4 regions of the Peribacillus sp. SIMBA_075 genome follow, and region 1 is predicted to be linked to each of the others. Evidence: riboswitches for the same ligand, from Rfam matches in the RefSeq annotation. Region 1 holds a riboswitch; each other region holds the start of a gene.
The links. A riboswitch is a leader RNA that binds a small molecule or an ion and turns the genes downstream of it on or off. The one in region 1 is predicted to bind thiamine pyrophosphate.
Positions count from the first base shown of each region.

Region 2: another riboswitch for thiamine pyrophosphate. It lies ahead of tenA (thiaminase II); the one in region 1 lies ahead of tenA (thiaminase II).
Region 3: another riboswitch for thiamine pyrophosphate. It lies ahead of SB775_RS24080 (ABC transporter substrate-binding protein); the one in region 1 lies ahead of tenA (thiaminase II).
Region 4: another riboswitch for thiamine pyrophosphate. It lies ahead of thiT (energy-coupled thiamine transporter ThiT); the one in region 1 lies ahead of tenA (thiaminase II).

Region 1 covers NZ_JAWRYN010000004.1:163,272-166,400, reverse strand. Annotated here, with positions in the region: gene SB775_RS05615 (GNAT family N-acetyltransferase) at 120-626, shown strand; gene SB775_RS05610 (aspartyl-phosphate phosphatase Spo0E family protein) at 697-891, opposite strand; gene SB775_RS05605 (Fur-regulated basic protein FbpA) at 1,143-1,331, opposite strand; SAM riboswitch class I at 1,508-1,612, opposite strand; TPP riboswitch at 1,772-1,876, shown strand; gene tenA (thiaminase II) at 1,971-2,660, shown strand; gene thiW (energy coupling factor transporter S component ThiW) at 2,675-3,129, shown strand, end outside.
Region 2 covers NZ_JAWRYN010000011.1:93,667-96,795, forward strand. Annotated here, with positions in the region: gene SB775_RS11110 (ABC transporter ATP-binding protein) at 1-63, opposite strand, end outside; gene SB775_RS11115 (ECF transporter S component) at 76-660, opposite strand; gene tenA (thiaminase II) at 674-1,357, opposite strand; TPP riboswitch at 1,494-1,622, opposite strand; gene SB775_RS11125 (NADH:flavin oxidoreductase) at 2,212-3,129, opposite strand, start outside.
Region 3 covers NZ_JAWRYN010000052.1:21,947-25,075, reverse strand. Annotated here, with positions in the region: gene SB775_RS24090 (ABC transporter permease) at 1-272, opposite strand, end outside; gene SB775_RS24085 (thiamine-binding protein) at 269-553, opposite strand; gene SB775_RS24080 (ABC transporter substrate-binding protein) at 565-1,569, opposite strand; TPP riboswitch at 1,704-1,813, opposite strand; gene SB775_RS24075 (protein-glutamine gamma-glutamyltransferase) at 2,082-2,909, shown strand; gene rarD (EamA family transporter RarD) at 3,001-3,129, opposite strand, start outside.
Region 4 covers NZ_JAWRYN010000017.1:55,017-58,145, forward strand. Annotated here, with positions in the region: gene SB775_RS14320 (universal stress protein) at 274-801, shown strand; gene thiT (energy-coupled thiamine transporter ThiT) at 886-1,467, opposite strand; TPP riboswitch at 1,574-1,675, opposite strand; gene SB775_RS14330 (cation diffusion facilitator family transporter) at 1,911-2,798, shown strand; gene SB775_RS14335 (histidine kinase N-terminal domain-containing protein) at 3,033-3,129, shown strand, end outside.

The DNA of each region.
Region 1 (3,129 bases):
GAGTGTATGATAATATAAAACTTTCAATGGATTGGGCTTCATTCTCCGGCCTTTATGTAAGCGGGATGATACCCATTATTCTGGAGATTGAATATAAATGATAGATAGGAGTTTAAATGATGGCAGAGCACATAGAGTTTAGGGAGGCAGCACTTTCGGATTTACCCAGAATCGTTGAAATATATAATTCGACAATTGCTTCAAGAATGGTCACGGCAGATACGGAACCTGTATCCGTACAATCGAGGGTTAAATGGTTTGAGGAACATCATTCAGAAAGTCGACCGCTATATATCATTACTATAGAAGGGCAAACTGCAGGATGGATGAGCTTTCAATCTTTCTATGGCCGGCCAGCTTATGATTCTACGGCCGAAATCAGCATTTATATCGATGATTATTTCCGGGGAAAAGGAATCGGACAAATTTCGATTCAAAAGGCAATTGAAGTGAGCCCTAAATTAGGGGTGAAGACTTTATTAGGTTTCATTTTTGCCCACAATATACCTAGCCTGAAGCTTTTTTCAAAATTTGGGTTTGAAAAATGGGCAAATTTGCCTCGAGTTGCAGAGCTCGATGGCATTGAAAGAGATTTGATTATACTTGGGAAACGTGTCGATAATTAAAATATTCATTTAAAAGCTATTGCCTTGAGCAGTAGCCTTTTTCAGATTAAACGAGGCCGAAATGGAGAATTTAGAAATACCTATATACTTTCTTAAGGGAAAAATATTCAGAATCTCTTTTATTTGTTAAAGCATTCAACAGCGTATCCAATTCTTGGCTTGCTTGAACAGTTAGAAGACTTGTTAAACCATAAATTGCCGCCAATTTAATCATTTCTTGTCTCTTCTCTTCTACTTTTTCTACAGTTACCTTCTGGCAAAGCATCAAGCCACCTCCCATTTATTCAATTTTTTTACACCTTCATCATAATGAAACTTATAGTTAAAATCAACTATTTTTTTGAAATTAAATGTGTAATTTTACAGTTTAAATGTGACAAAAAGCCTATTTCATTTTCTAAATATGTATATATTGTGTCATCCCCTATATAAACATAAATAAAAAAAGCATCCACAAGTATAGACTGCGAATGCTTACATCATATTCCTTATCCCAAGATTATAGCCTATCGGATACTATGTCATCCATTCCGAAGGAGACTCATTATTTGGTCTATTTATTACAATCTTATATTCATTTTCAAGTACTTTTAACGGGGCATCATAAAGGTGCCTTTCATCAGAGGTTTTGTATACTCCATTGGCCAATAACTCTTCAATAAGCATTGCCTTCCTCTGTTCAATCCTCTTAAATAATTCTGCCATGTAAATGGCTCCTTTCCTAGTCATCATAGAGCCCGCTTCTAGTTGAGCTAAACTGTATTAACCGGTTTGATTTCACCAAATTATATATACCTTTTCTAGTATGCCACTAAACGTTATTCCGCAAAAATAAAAGCCTCTTCTAATTCAAGAAGAGGCTTACAGTGTCCGTACGGCTCTTCTTATCTTCCAAGCAAATGCTTGTTGGATTTAGCACAGTTCCCAAAATGGGTCTGCTGCCGAGGTTTCTTTGGGCCAAGTCCCTCCACCTCTCTGGATAAGAATTCAATATATAAATGATGTAGAAATGATTTTATCCCAATAAACATCAAAAGTCAATTACCTGGTTCTTCCTTTTCCACTTGCCATAAATGGGTTTCCCCTTTCAAATGTGGGTTGCATTTTCTTGTCTTTCTGATATGATGTCAGTAATTACATACAATTCACACCACTAGGGGAGTCTTTTTTTAGACTGAGATGGAATTAGTTCCGGACCCTTTGAACCTGAACCGGCTCATACCGGCGGAGGGAAGTGGATGATATCGTCCATTTGCAGACTTTATCCATCTACCCCGTTCCGTATTCAGGAGCGGTTTTTTTTATGGATGTAAATAGGGGATCTATTCTAAAGGAGGATGAACAATGGAGAATACTAAATTAGAAACCTTCAGTGAAAGACTTCATGGACGGGCAAAAGAAATTTGGAAAAGGAACCATTCACATCCCTTTGTCCAGGCAATTGGAAACGGCACGCTACCTGAAAAGAAGTTTTCTTATTATTTGAAGCAGGACTATATCTATCTCATGGAATATTCCAAGCTTTTTGCTCTAGGTGTCATCAAAGCTCATAATATCGAAACCATGGCAAGATTTTCCAGTATTTTAAACGAAACTCTTCAAGTGGAAATGGATATCCATCGGCAATATGCTTCGGAATTCGGAATCAGTACCAAGGAATTGGAAGAAACAGAACCTACGCCTACCACTTTAGCCTATACGGGTTACATGCTAAATGCAGCTCAGCATGGGACTTTGGCAGACCTCATCGCTTGTCTCCTACCATGTGCTTGGGATTATTACGAAATCGGTTTGATATTAAAAAAACAAAATGGTGAAGCATTGGAAAACAACCGCTACGCAGATTGGATAAGGTCCTATTCATCTCCTGAATTCGGTGAGGCACACAAGTGGCTGATTGCTTTATTGGAAGAATTAACAAGAGGCATGCCTGAAAAGGAACTTCTGAGATTAGAAAAGCACTTTTTGGTGACTTCCCGATATGAATATTTATTCTGGGATATGGTTCAAAATGAACAGGATTGGCCACTGTAGGTATTGACATGATGATGAATCCAATCAAGAAAATGACGTTGACTGCCATGATCACGGGTATAACGACTCTGACCAGTTCAATTATTTTCATCCCTGTCGGATTTGCTAAAATCTTCCCGATACAGCATCTGGCAAATGTCCTGACAGCCGTTTTATTGGGACCTGCCTATTCGGTAACACAAGCTTTATTAGTTTCCATCATTAGAAACATGTCTGGTACCGGTTCAATTTTCGCCTTTCCTGGCAGCATGATAGGTGCACTATTGGCTGCCGTCCTTTATCGAAAAACACAAAGCTTGAAATTCGCCTGTCTAGGGGAAGTGATTGGGACCGGCATTCTCGGATCCCTGGCCTGTTATCCACTTGCACTCCTCCTATTGGGGGAAAAAGCTGCTCTTTTTGGTTTTTTACCAGCTTTTATGCTTAGTTCATTCGCAGGTGCGCTTTTAGCTTTCATATTACTTAACAT
Region 2 (3,129 bases), on a different contig from region 1:
AATCAAAGACCCATCACCTGGAAATTTCATTCTTAACTTCTCAACAGAAACGATTGGTTTCATGGCCATCAACCTCTACTTTTGGTCCAGTTCTGCATAATCTTTACTTGAAACTGGACGAACTAGATTAGTTACTCCTGTTGTTTCCAGGACTTTAACTAGATAATAAGCAGTTACACCTGCAAAGAATATGGAACCCACAAACCTCGCTATCATGAATAACGATAAATTCCAAAGAGTGAGAGCACCTATTTCCCCGTAGGCAAAATCCATTATTACTGATGCAAGGCAGGAAGCTATCGCAGCTAAAACGGCCACCGGCATATTGAATTTTTTATATTTGAACGCCATGAATACCAGTTCAGCGAACAAACCTTGGACCACCCCATATAAGAGTACGGACAGCCCCCATGGTGAACCTAGAAAGAATTCACCTGAAGCTGCAGCTATCTCTGCCAGAAGTGCCACACCCGGTTTCCGTAAAATCAAAAAGGCGACGGGGCCAGCTATAAACCACATTCCATAAATAAGTTGATCTAGATGTAATCCTAATGGTTTAACAGAATAATAAATCGAACCCCAAAGGATATAAACGATTCCAAATGCTACGGCAATCACGATCGTGACTAATATATCCGTTAATTTCAATCCTTTTTTCATGTTTCAATCTCCTTTATACTTCTAGTGTTTCCTTATGCACAGGCCATGTCTCTAAACGATAAGCCATTTCCCAAAATGAGTACTCATATTGGCTGCTAAGGATAAAATGCTCCTTCATTCTTTCCTTATCTTCATCTGTTACCTTTTCAGCAATCTCATCAAGCCTGGCAATTTGTTCTTCTACCAAAGAGCGGAACCACTCTCCGCCGTAAGCTGCTATCCATTCTTGATAAATCGGCTCTTCCGGTTTACACTCTTGCAGCTTTTCACCTATTTCATAATACAGCCAATAACATGGCAAGATAGCCGCAATAACGTCACCTAAATGTCCAGAATATGCCGCACGATACATATGGGAAGTGTAAGCATAGGCAGTCGGGGCAGGTTTGAAACTTTCCCGTTCTTCTTTGGTGATGCCTAATCTCTCAGAAAAATTTTCATGAAGCTTCAACTCCGCTTCATATGTTCCCTGTGCGTGGCCGGCAAGCCTGCTTGTTGTATGTAAATCTGTAGCCTTGACTGCTCCTAAAGCTTGAACTCTAGCAAAATGAGATAAATAATAGGCATCCTGCTTGACATAAAAACGAAAACACTCTATTGGCAATGTGCCATCTCCTATTCCTGCAACAAACGGGTGATTAAAGCTAGCTTCCCAAATATGATCAACTTCCTGGCGGATTTCCTCTGAAAACTTCATGTCCATTACCTCCAAATTCTATTTTTTTATGAATGATACGGATAAAAGCCTTTTATAACCCCTTTTTTTTGCAAATAAAAAACCACTTTCTTTAACGTAAAGAAAGTGGTTGTACTTGAAATAATACAGAAACGTATTGTCCCAGACCCCACTTCCCTACGCTGGTATAAACCAGATCAGGTTCTAAGGGTCTTAAAGTCATACTTTAATCTCAGCTTCTCAGGTAAAATCAGTTTTTACCTATAAAGCACCCCTAGTGGTACAAATTGTATATATATTTCATTTGCCTTTATATTAACACGATAAATCCAATTGTCAAACGTATTAGAAAAGTTTTCAATCAAAGATGTTCATTATTAATCTTTTGGATTACTAGTCTTTCAATCTTCTAATACGCTAAGGATGAAGAAAAGAGGATGCCGCAGCCCCCCATTCTCTATGGAATAATAAGATACTCTTATCCTCTTTTTTTAAGGCTGTTTTCACATACTTTGTTGCTATTTACCAGGTAGTGAGTTGTGGTTGATTTCCCCTCCAGATGCTCGCTTTCCGCGGGGCGGGCGGTGCTCCCGCAGGAGTCTCGCACTTCCGCTCCAATCAACCTTAAATAGTTTCGTTTTAAAAACAACAATCTTTACGAAAAGAGTCTTTTTTAAAGACAGACATAACAAAATATTATGCATCAAAGTATTGGATAGATTGGATCTCTTAATTTGAATTCATAGTTTTCGTCTACAGTCCCTACAACTTTATCGCTGTCATAAATCTCCATATGCTTCGCTGTGCGGCAATCGTATAGCACTTTTATCCATAAACTCCAGAATGTATCTTGTGTTAACTAATCAAACGGAGGCTTAATGAAGTGTTCTCACTGACTCAGATGTAAAGGGAACCAATTCAGCTGTTCGGCCGTCACGAATCTTGTTTACCCAAGCAGGATCAACCATTAATGCCCGACCCACGGCTACCAGATCAAATTCTTCACGTTCAAGCCTTTCGATTAACCCGTCGATCTTGGTATTTTTGGCACTCTTTCCTTCCGTAAAGTGACTCGTAAAATCGTTATCCAGACCGACCGATCCAACCGTAATCGTCGGTTTACCCGTCAGCTTTTTTGTCCATCCGGCGAGATTCAGATTGGAGCCTTCGAACTCAGGCTCCCAGAAACGGCGGGTCGAGCAGTGGAAAATATCGACGCCCGCATCGGAAAGTGGCGTCAGGAACCGTTCCAGCAGCGCCGGCGTTGCTGCCAGTTTCGCTGTAAAATCCGTCTGCTTCCATTGCGAGAACCGCAGCACAATCGGGAATTCCGGTCCGACGGCACGGCGGCAAGCTTCGATGACCTCGACCGCGAAGCGGGTGCGGGCAACCATGTCGCCGCCATAGCTGTCGGTACGCGGGTTCGTTTTCTCCCAGAAGAATTGGTCGATCAAATATCCATGCGCACCGTGAAGCTCAATGCCGTCGAAGCCAAGCCGCTTGGCTTCGAATGCTGCCTGCGCAAAGGCTTGAACGATTGCGGCGATATCCAATTCCGAATAATCGCCAACATGGCCTCGCGCACCCATATGCCAAATCTGCGGAATAATCCGTCCGCCTACTTCGTGTACAGCAGCCACGACGTTTGCCCAACCGTTTAATGCAGCTTCGCCATAGAAATGCGGTACATTGGCTTGATTGGACGAATCCGAATGATTAATCACCGTACCTTCTGTCACGATAAGTCCAACGCCATTTTCAGCCCTGCGGCGATAATAGGCGGCCACATCCGG
Region 3 (3,129 bases), on a different contig from region 1:
TCCTTCACACCTGGAAATAGGTGTAAGATTGCAGCAATTAATAACCCAATACAGCTTCCAATAAGAAAACCCGATAACGCAAGCTCAGTTGTTGATATAAGGTGTCCAAAAAGATTACGGGACGACTCAATTCCTTCAATGAAAATGGCTGATGGAGCGGGAAGCAGCCATTTTTCAACCTTTAATAAGACTGTCATTGACTCCCATACTATCAGCAAACATAATAAAAGAAAGAAGGGAGCCCCCTTCTTCCAAATTCCCCTTTTGATCATGCCCGATATTTCTCCGTTAACGTATCCATCGTAATCCCGCTTGGCTGATATAGTATCTTCACTTGGGAAATGACATTCGGCGAGCCTAATTCAATCATTCTTACATTCATTTTTTCTATCACGGCAAAAAGCTCGGATAGCTCACCCTCCATTGTTGTTTCTAGCGGGTGAACCTCATACTTGACACCTGATTCATCAATGATCTTGATTGCTTCATCGACCATGGGGATGACATTTTCCCCTTTAGGAATGATTTGTATACTAATTAATGAATTGGCCATTGTATTTCCTCCTATTTTGGTAAAAATTCATTGGTAAATGCCTTTTCAGGATTGAAATCACCTTCAAGAAGCTTATTTTCCTTCATCCAATCACTATAATTCTTCCAGATTTCAAGCTTTTGTTCACCCCAACGCGGAGCATCATCCTGATACTTATCTGCAAGCCACTCCTGGCTTTTCTTCACTAGTTTTGGATCTAGATCAGGTGCAGACTTACTTAATATGTCCGCTGCATCATCAGGATTCTTAATTGCAAACTGGTACCCTTTCGAAGCTGCATGAACGAATGCTTTAACAGTCTCAGGATCCTCTTTAATCATCTTTTCATTTGTTGTCAAAACAGGCGTATAGTAATCAAGCTTATCAGAGTAATCGGTTAAGTAAACCATATTAAGCTTTTCATTCCGCAACTCAGCCTCGATACCTGTCCACCCATAATAAATCCAGGCGAAATCTATATCCCTTTTAACCGAAGTGAAAAAATCTGTGTCCCCTGTATTCACTATATCCACTTTATTTACATCGGCATTTTCTTTTTTCATAAGTGAATCAATAATGGCCTTTTCAACTGGAGACCCCCAGCCACCATACGTTTTCCCTTCAAAATCCTTGGGAGTTTTAATGTTTTTTGCCGCAGGTGAAGCGAATCCAGAGGTATTATGCTGGATGACAGCAGCTAGCGAAACAAGCGGCACGCCTTGCACGCGGGCCTGCGTAATGCCCTCCTGGTAGCTCACGCCAAATTCAGATTTCCCTGAAGCCACAAGTTTATCAGCTCCAGCTTCGCCTGGCATGATAATTTCCACATCCAGACCTTGTTCTTTGAAATACCCTTTTTCCTTGGCTACATACAATCCTGTATGGTTTGTATTCGGTGTCCAATCAAGCACGACCGATACCTTTTTTAATTCTTTATTGCCTTCTTTTTTAGATGATTCTTCTTTTTCATTAGTTCCGCCTGCCCCACATCCAGCCAAAAGGAACAACGAAGTTAACAGTGGTAAGAATTTATTCAAACTATTATCCTCCTACACATCATATAAGATCCATATGCCGAAACCATAATGGGGCGCCAGGGTCCATTCCAATACCGGTAAAAAAACAAAAAACGCCCGAAGATGAATTCGGACGTTTAACATACAAAACAGAAAGTCAGTAATAATATGTTCCCTCCGCTGGCATCATCCAGATCAGGTTCAAAGAGTCAGCATCTAAAGGACGCAATCTCAGCCAGCAGTACTGGCCCCCCTACATTTCTCGCACATATGAACTTTTCTCTCCCATTATATCAATTCATGGAGAAAAAGGAATACTAATTTGCTTCTTCTCATTAATTGGAAAGGTTTCCCTTGCATTAAAGGATATCTAGCAAAACATCATCCCATTCCAATCATTCTCGTTTACGTGCCTGACACGTTCAAAGAGTCATTTCCTTACAGGTATTCATATAATGAGCATAACCTGTGGACATTTTTTGTGTACTGGTTTTATATGCCCTTAATTTCAAAAGCAAAAGGTGGATATGATCATGATAAAGATTAATCACAAATTATTAGATGTCAGTCACATCCAACCAGGTATAGCATCTGCTAAATCGCTTGAAATTCTCCAATTGCTAGCGGAAGATTCTAACATTTTTGAATATCGGAGCTTTGGATACCTTAATTTTGATATACAACTGAGGCACCAAGTCATCGAGGCAGCTTTTGCGTTGGATAAAAGTGATGCAGAATTTTCCACACTTGAGGAATCGGCATCCAATAAACAATATTGGCGCCTTTCAAAGGATGGCACCTTTACCCTTCAGCCAGGGATTGCCCCTCATGTTGCACTCCTGGACATTTTCTTGAATGGAACGCTTTACGCTTTCGAATGCGGTACAGCGATAGTCGTCACTTTTTTAAAGGCCATTTTGGATTTAATCGGCCCTAGGAATTTCGACTATCTTTTTTCAAGCCTATTTCTATATGACTGGCGCCCTCCAAAGAATATGGCTCTTCATGTTCATCAAGGAACGGATTATTTACCAGGGGATTGCCTTTACTTCAAAAACCCTGATCACGATGTGGAAACACCTGAATGGCAAGGTGAGAATGCAATATTATTAGGAGAAGACCTCTTTTATGGCCACGGGATCGGGATTACCAATGCACAGGGTATCATCGATGAACTAAATAGCAATAGAAAGCCGAATGCCGCCATCTCAGCATTCCTGACAAAGCATATCATTAGCTTGGATAGTTCCTACTATAGACAATTCCAACCAACTATCTCCCGTGCAAAGCCCGTTCACGGTCTTGTCACCCTATCTGATTTGATTGTTTCTGAAATAGGTCCGAAGATTTACCTTTCATGACTCAAGCAATTCTCCTGCCGTAAAACCGGTTTCTTTAAATATAGGCAAAAAAAAATGCTTGGGGATGGAACCACCAAGCATTTTTTCTTATTCACGCACCGATGTCCCCTTTGCCTTTAAACCTGCGTGCACTTGCCTGACCCCATTTCGTAATGGATAGTGTATAAACAGCCAAGGCTGACCATATGAACAAAAAGGCTAAAAGATGCGCTTTTGTAAA
Region 4 (3,129 bases), on a different contig from region 1:
GAAAACTCGTCGATTGACTAAAAGGCCTAAGCTAAGTCGCCTTTTCTTTAGCACTATACCCGGGTATCGGTTTCCTTGCCGATGATACCCCCTTCACCGAATGAAAAATAAGCCCGCGACTAATTGAAGGACCAGGATTTTCATCCTACCATTTTTAATAATGACCGTATCTATCCTTTACCCGTAATTTGCAATCTATATACCGATTAATGGCGTGAACCCCTTAAAAAGTGGGTATAACACTTTAAAGACTTATAAAAGGGGGGAGATGGCATGAAAAAAAATTTAAAACATATTGTCGTCGCTTTTGATGGAAATGAAGAAAGTAAACGTGCCGTGGAATATGGAGCAACATTGAAAAAGGCCTTTCCTGAGGCCGAGCTGACCGTAGTTCATGTCCTATTTGATAAGGTTGAGCAGCGTATCATGGGAAACGCCTCGGCGCCGGGGTTTGTACCGGCTGCTGGATTTTATGTGGATCCCGTCCAGACACATCCCGTCGTTGAAGTCGAACAACCAGAAATTCAAATGGTCAATAACACCCCTTCCGCCGTTGAGAGTAGTGTTCAGAACGCAGAAAGTAATACGTTGAGATTGCTAAGTGAATGTCAAGTCAAGGGGAAATTCGAGATATTGGAAGGACATGCGCCAGATAGCGTATGTGAATATGCGGCAAGAACTGCTGCCGACCTCATCGTTGTAGGCAATAGCGCTAAAAGCGGTTTGGAAAAATTCTTTCTTGGCAGTACAAGCAGCTCCATTGCGAAAAACGCACCCTGTTCGGTATTCATTGCAAAATGAGGATTGAGCCGTTTCGCCCTGTAAGACTCAATTTGCTTAATCTCCGAAAAAAGCCGAATTCTTTATAGAATCCGGCTTTTTTTGTTAATAGGCTTTTTTCAGTAATACACTTGAAGCAGCCGAATATAACATCATCACCACAAGGGCCGATAAAATAAAACTGATCAGCATATAAGTCCCATTATAAATGAATGAATAAATCACTACTGGCTGTCCTTTTGGAGCTGCAGAGCCAAAAAACACGATTCCGGATATGAAATGACACAGAAACCTCAGAAAACTGCCCAAAAACATGCCGCCAATCCCATACCACTTCGCTTTGGAACGCTTTTCCTTTTTATAGCTATTTACAAACTTATTCATGAATACACCGGATATCCCGACAACCGTAAAGGCAAGATAATAATCAATGAAGCCTTGAATCGGCGTGCTGATCCATGCTGTACCACTGACGATCTGCAAAAGCCCAAGTAACAATCCGGTTAACATACCACCTTTGATGCCCCACCGATATGCCATCAGAAAAATCGGTACCATGGCTATTGAAATCGAGCCTCCTTGCGGCCAGATTCTTGAAAAAATGAATCCAGAAACCAAATCCAGTAATAAAGCCAGTGAAGCAAAAATGGCAACCTCTGTCATGAATAACGTTTTATTTTTCATCATGTCTCTCCCTTCTCCAAAAATGAAAAGTGTCCATGAGTTCCCTCCCTGCCAGATTTTGCACAAACAAAAAAGCAACACCGGGGCGGTAATGGATGCCCAGTATTGCTTGTATCCAAAACCACATCCCTACGCTAGTGTTAACTATCAGGTTCATAGGGTCTGAACTCAACCGTTCACTCTCAGCCTTTTGGCTCCCCTTGTGGAAGTATTTAATTTTCGATCCTCGGTTAGAATATACTACTAGTTTCTATAAAAGACAACTTAAAGAAAATGTCATATCATAAAAACTTACCACTCCCATATTTATGGAGGTACCCTTTCTTTTAACCAACTTCAATACATCTGCAATTAACCAGGTTAGATGGCTAAATGCAACAACTTTTCTATAGACTCACTAAGGTTTGTTTTGATATCTTTTAATTTACACCGGGGAGGGATTAGACATGGATAAACATTCGATTTCAGCTGAAAAAGGCGCCTACATAAGCATTGCCGCTTACATATTCTTGTCTGCTCTTAAATTGTCATTCGGTTATTTCGGTGATTCTAAAGGGCTTTGGGCAGATGGTTTAAATAATACGACCGACATCATCGCTTCCATAGCCGTATTGATTGGTTTGAAAATTTCGAAGAGACCTCCTGATGATAATCATTCATATGGTCATTTACGGGCAGAAACCATAGCCTCGCTGGTAGCTGCCTTCATCATGATTACCGTGGGCATCCAGGTTGTTTACAGTGCTATAGAATCCTTCTTCCAGCAAGATTCAACAACCGTTCCAAATATGCTGACCGGTTATGTCGCTCTTTTCTCTGCAATCTTCATGTACGGAATCTACCGTTATAACTTAGCGTTAAGTAAAAAGATCAACAGCTCTTCCATCTACGCCGTTGCACAGGATAATCGTTCCGATGCCCTTGTCAGTGTTGGTGCTTTTATAGGAATCATCGGTACTAAGATGGGAATCCCTTGGCTGGATGCGATAGCTGCTGCTGTAGTAGGGATCATCATCTGTAAAACGGCCTGGGATATCTTCCGTGATGCATCCATCTCTTTAACCGATGGTTTCGACGAGCAGCTCCTGCAAAAGATCGGACAAACCATTATACTGACAGAAGGCGTTAAGGACATGAGTGAAATTAAAGCCCGTATGCACGGAAGTGAAATCCTGCTCGAAACTACCGTACATGTTAACCCTCTTTTGACCGTCATCCAAGGTCACGATATTACGGTTAAAATCGAAGAGAATCTTTTGAAGGAATATAACATCCAGCATGTGATCGTTCACATTGAACCATATGCATTTAATAAAAAAGGTAACCGTCATTAACTTTGCGGATACCTTTTTTTATTATTAAATCCTGCAATTCCTTTAATAAAACTGTGTCAAAAAAAGGTATTTATCGATTAATTGCCGAATATTTATCCAATTGACACATGTGTAAAAAACATTAATCTGTTATCATAAAAGCAAAATAATTATTTTAATATTTTGTATTTTATTCAAATAAATTAATTTCTGGGTCGAAAGTAAAATTCATTTTCCTACAGTATGGAGGGCAAAATGGTATCTAATCGAGAAATGACCATTCACTTTTTATCTTCTCAAAAAAACAGCATCATTTCCAAATGGAAAGATCAGTTGCTCCATTTATCGGACG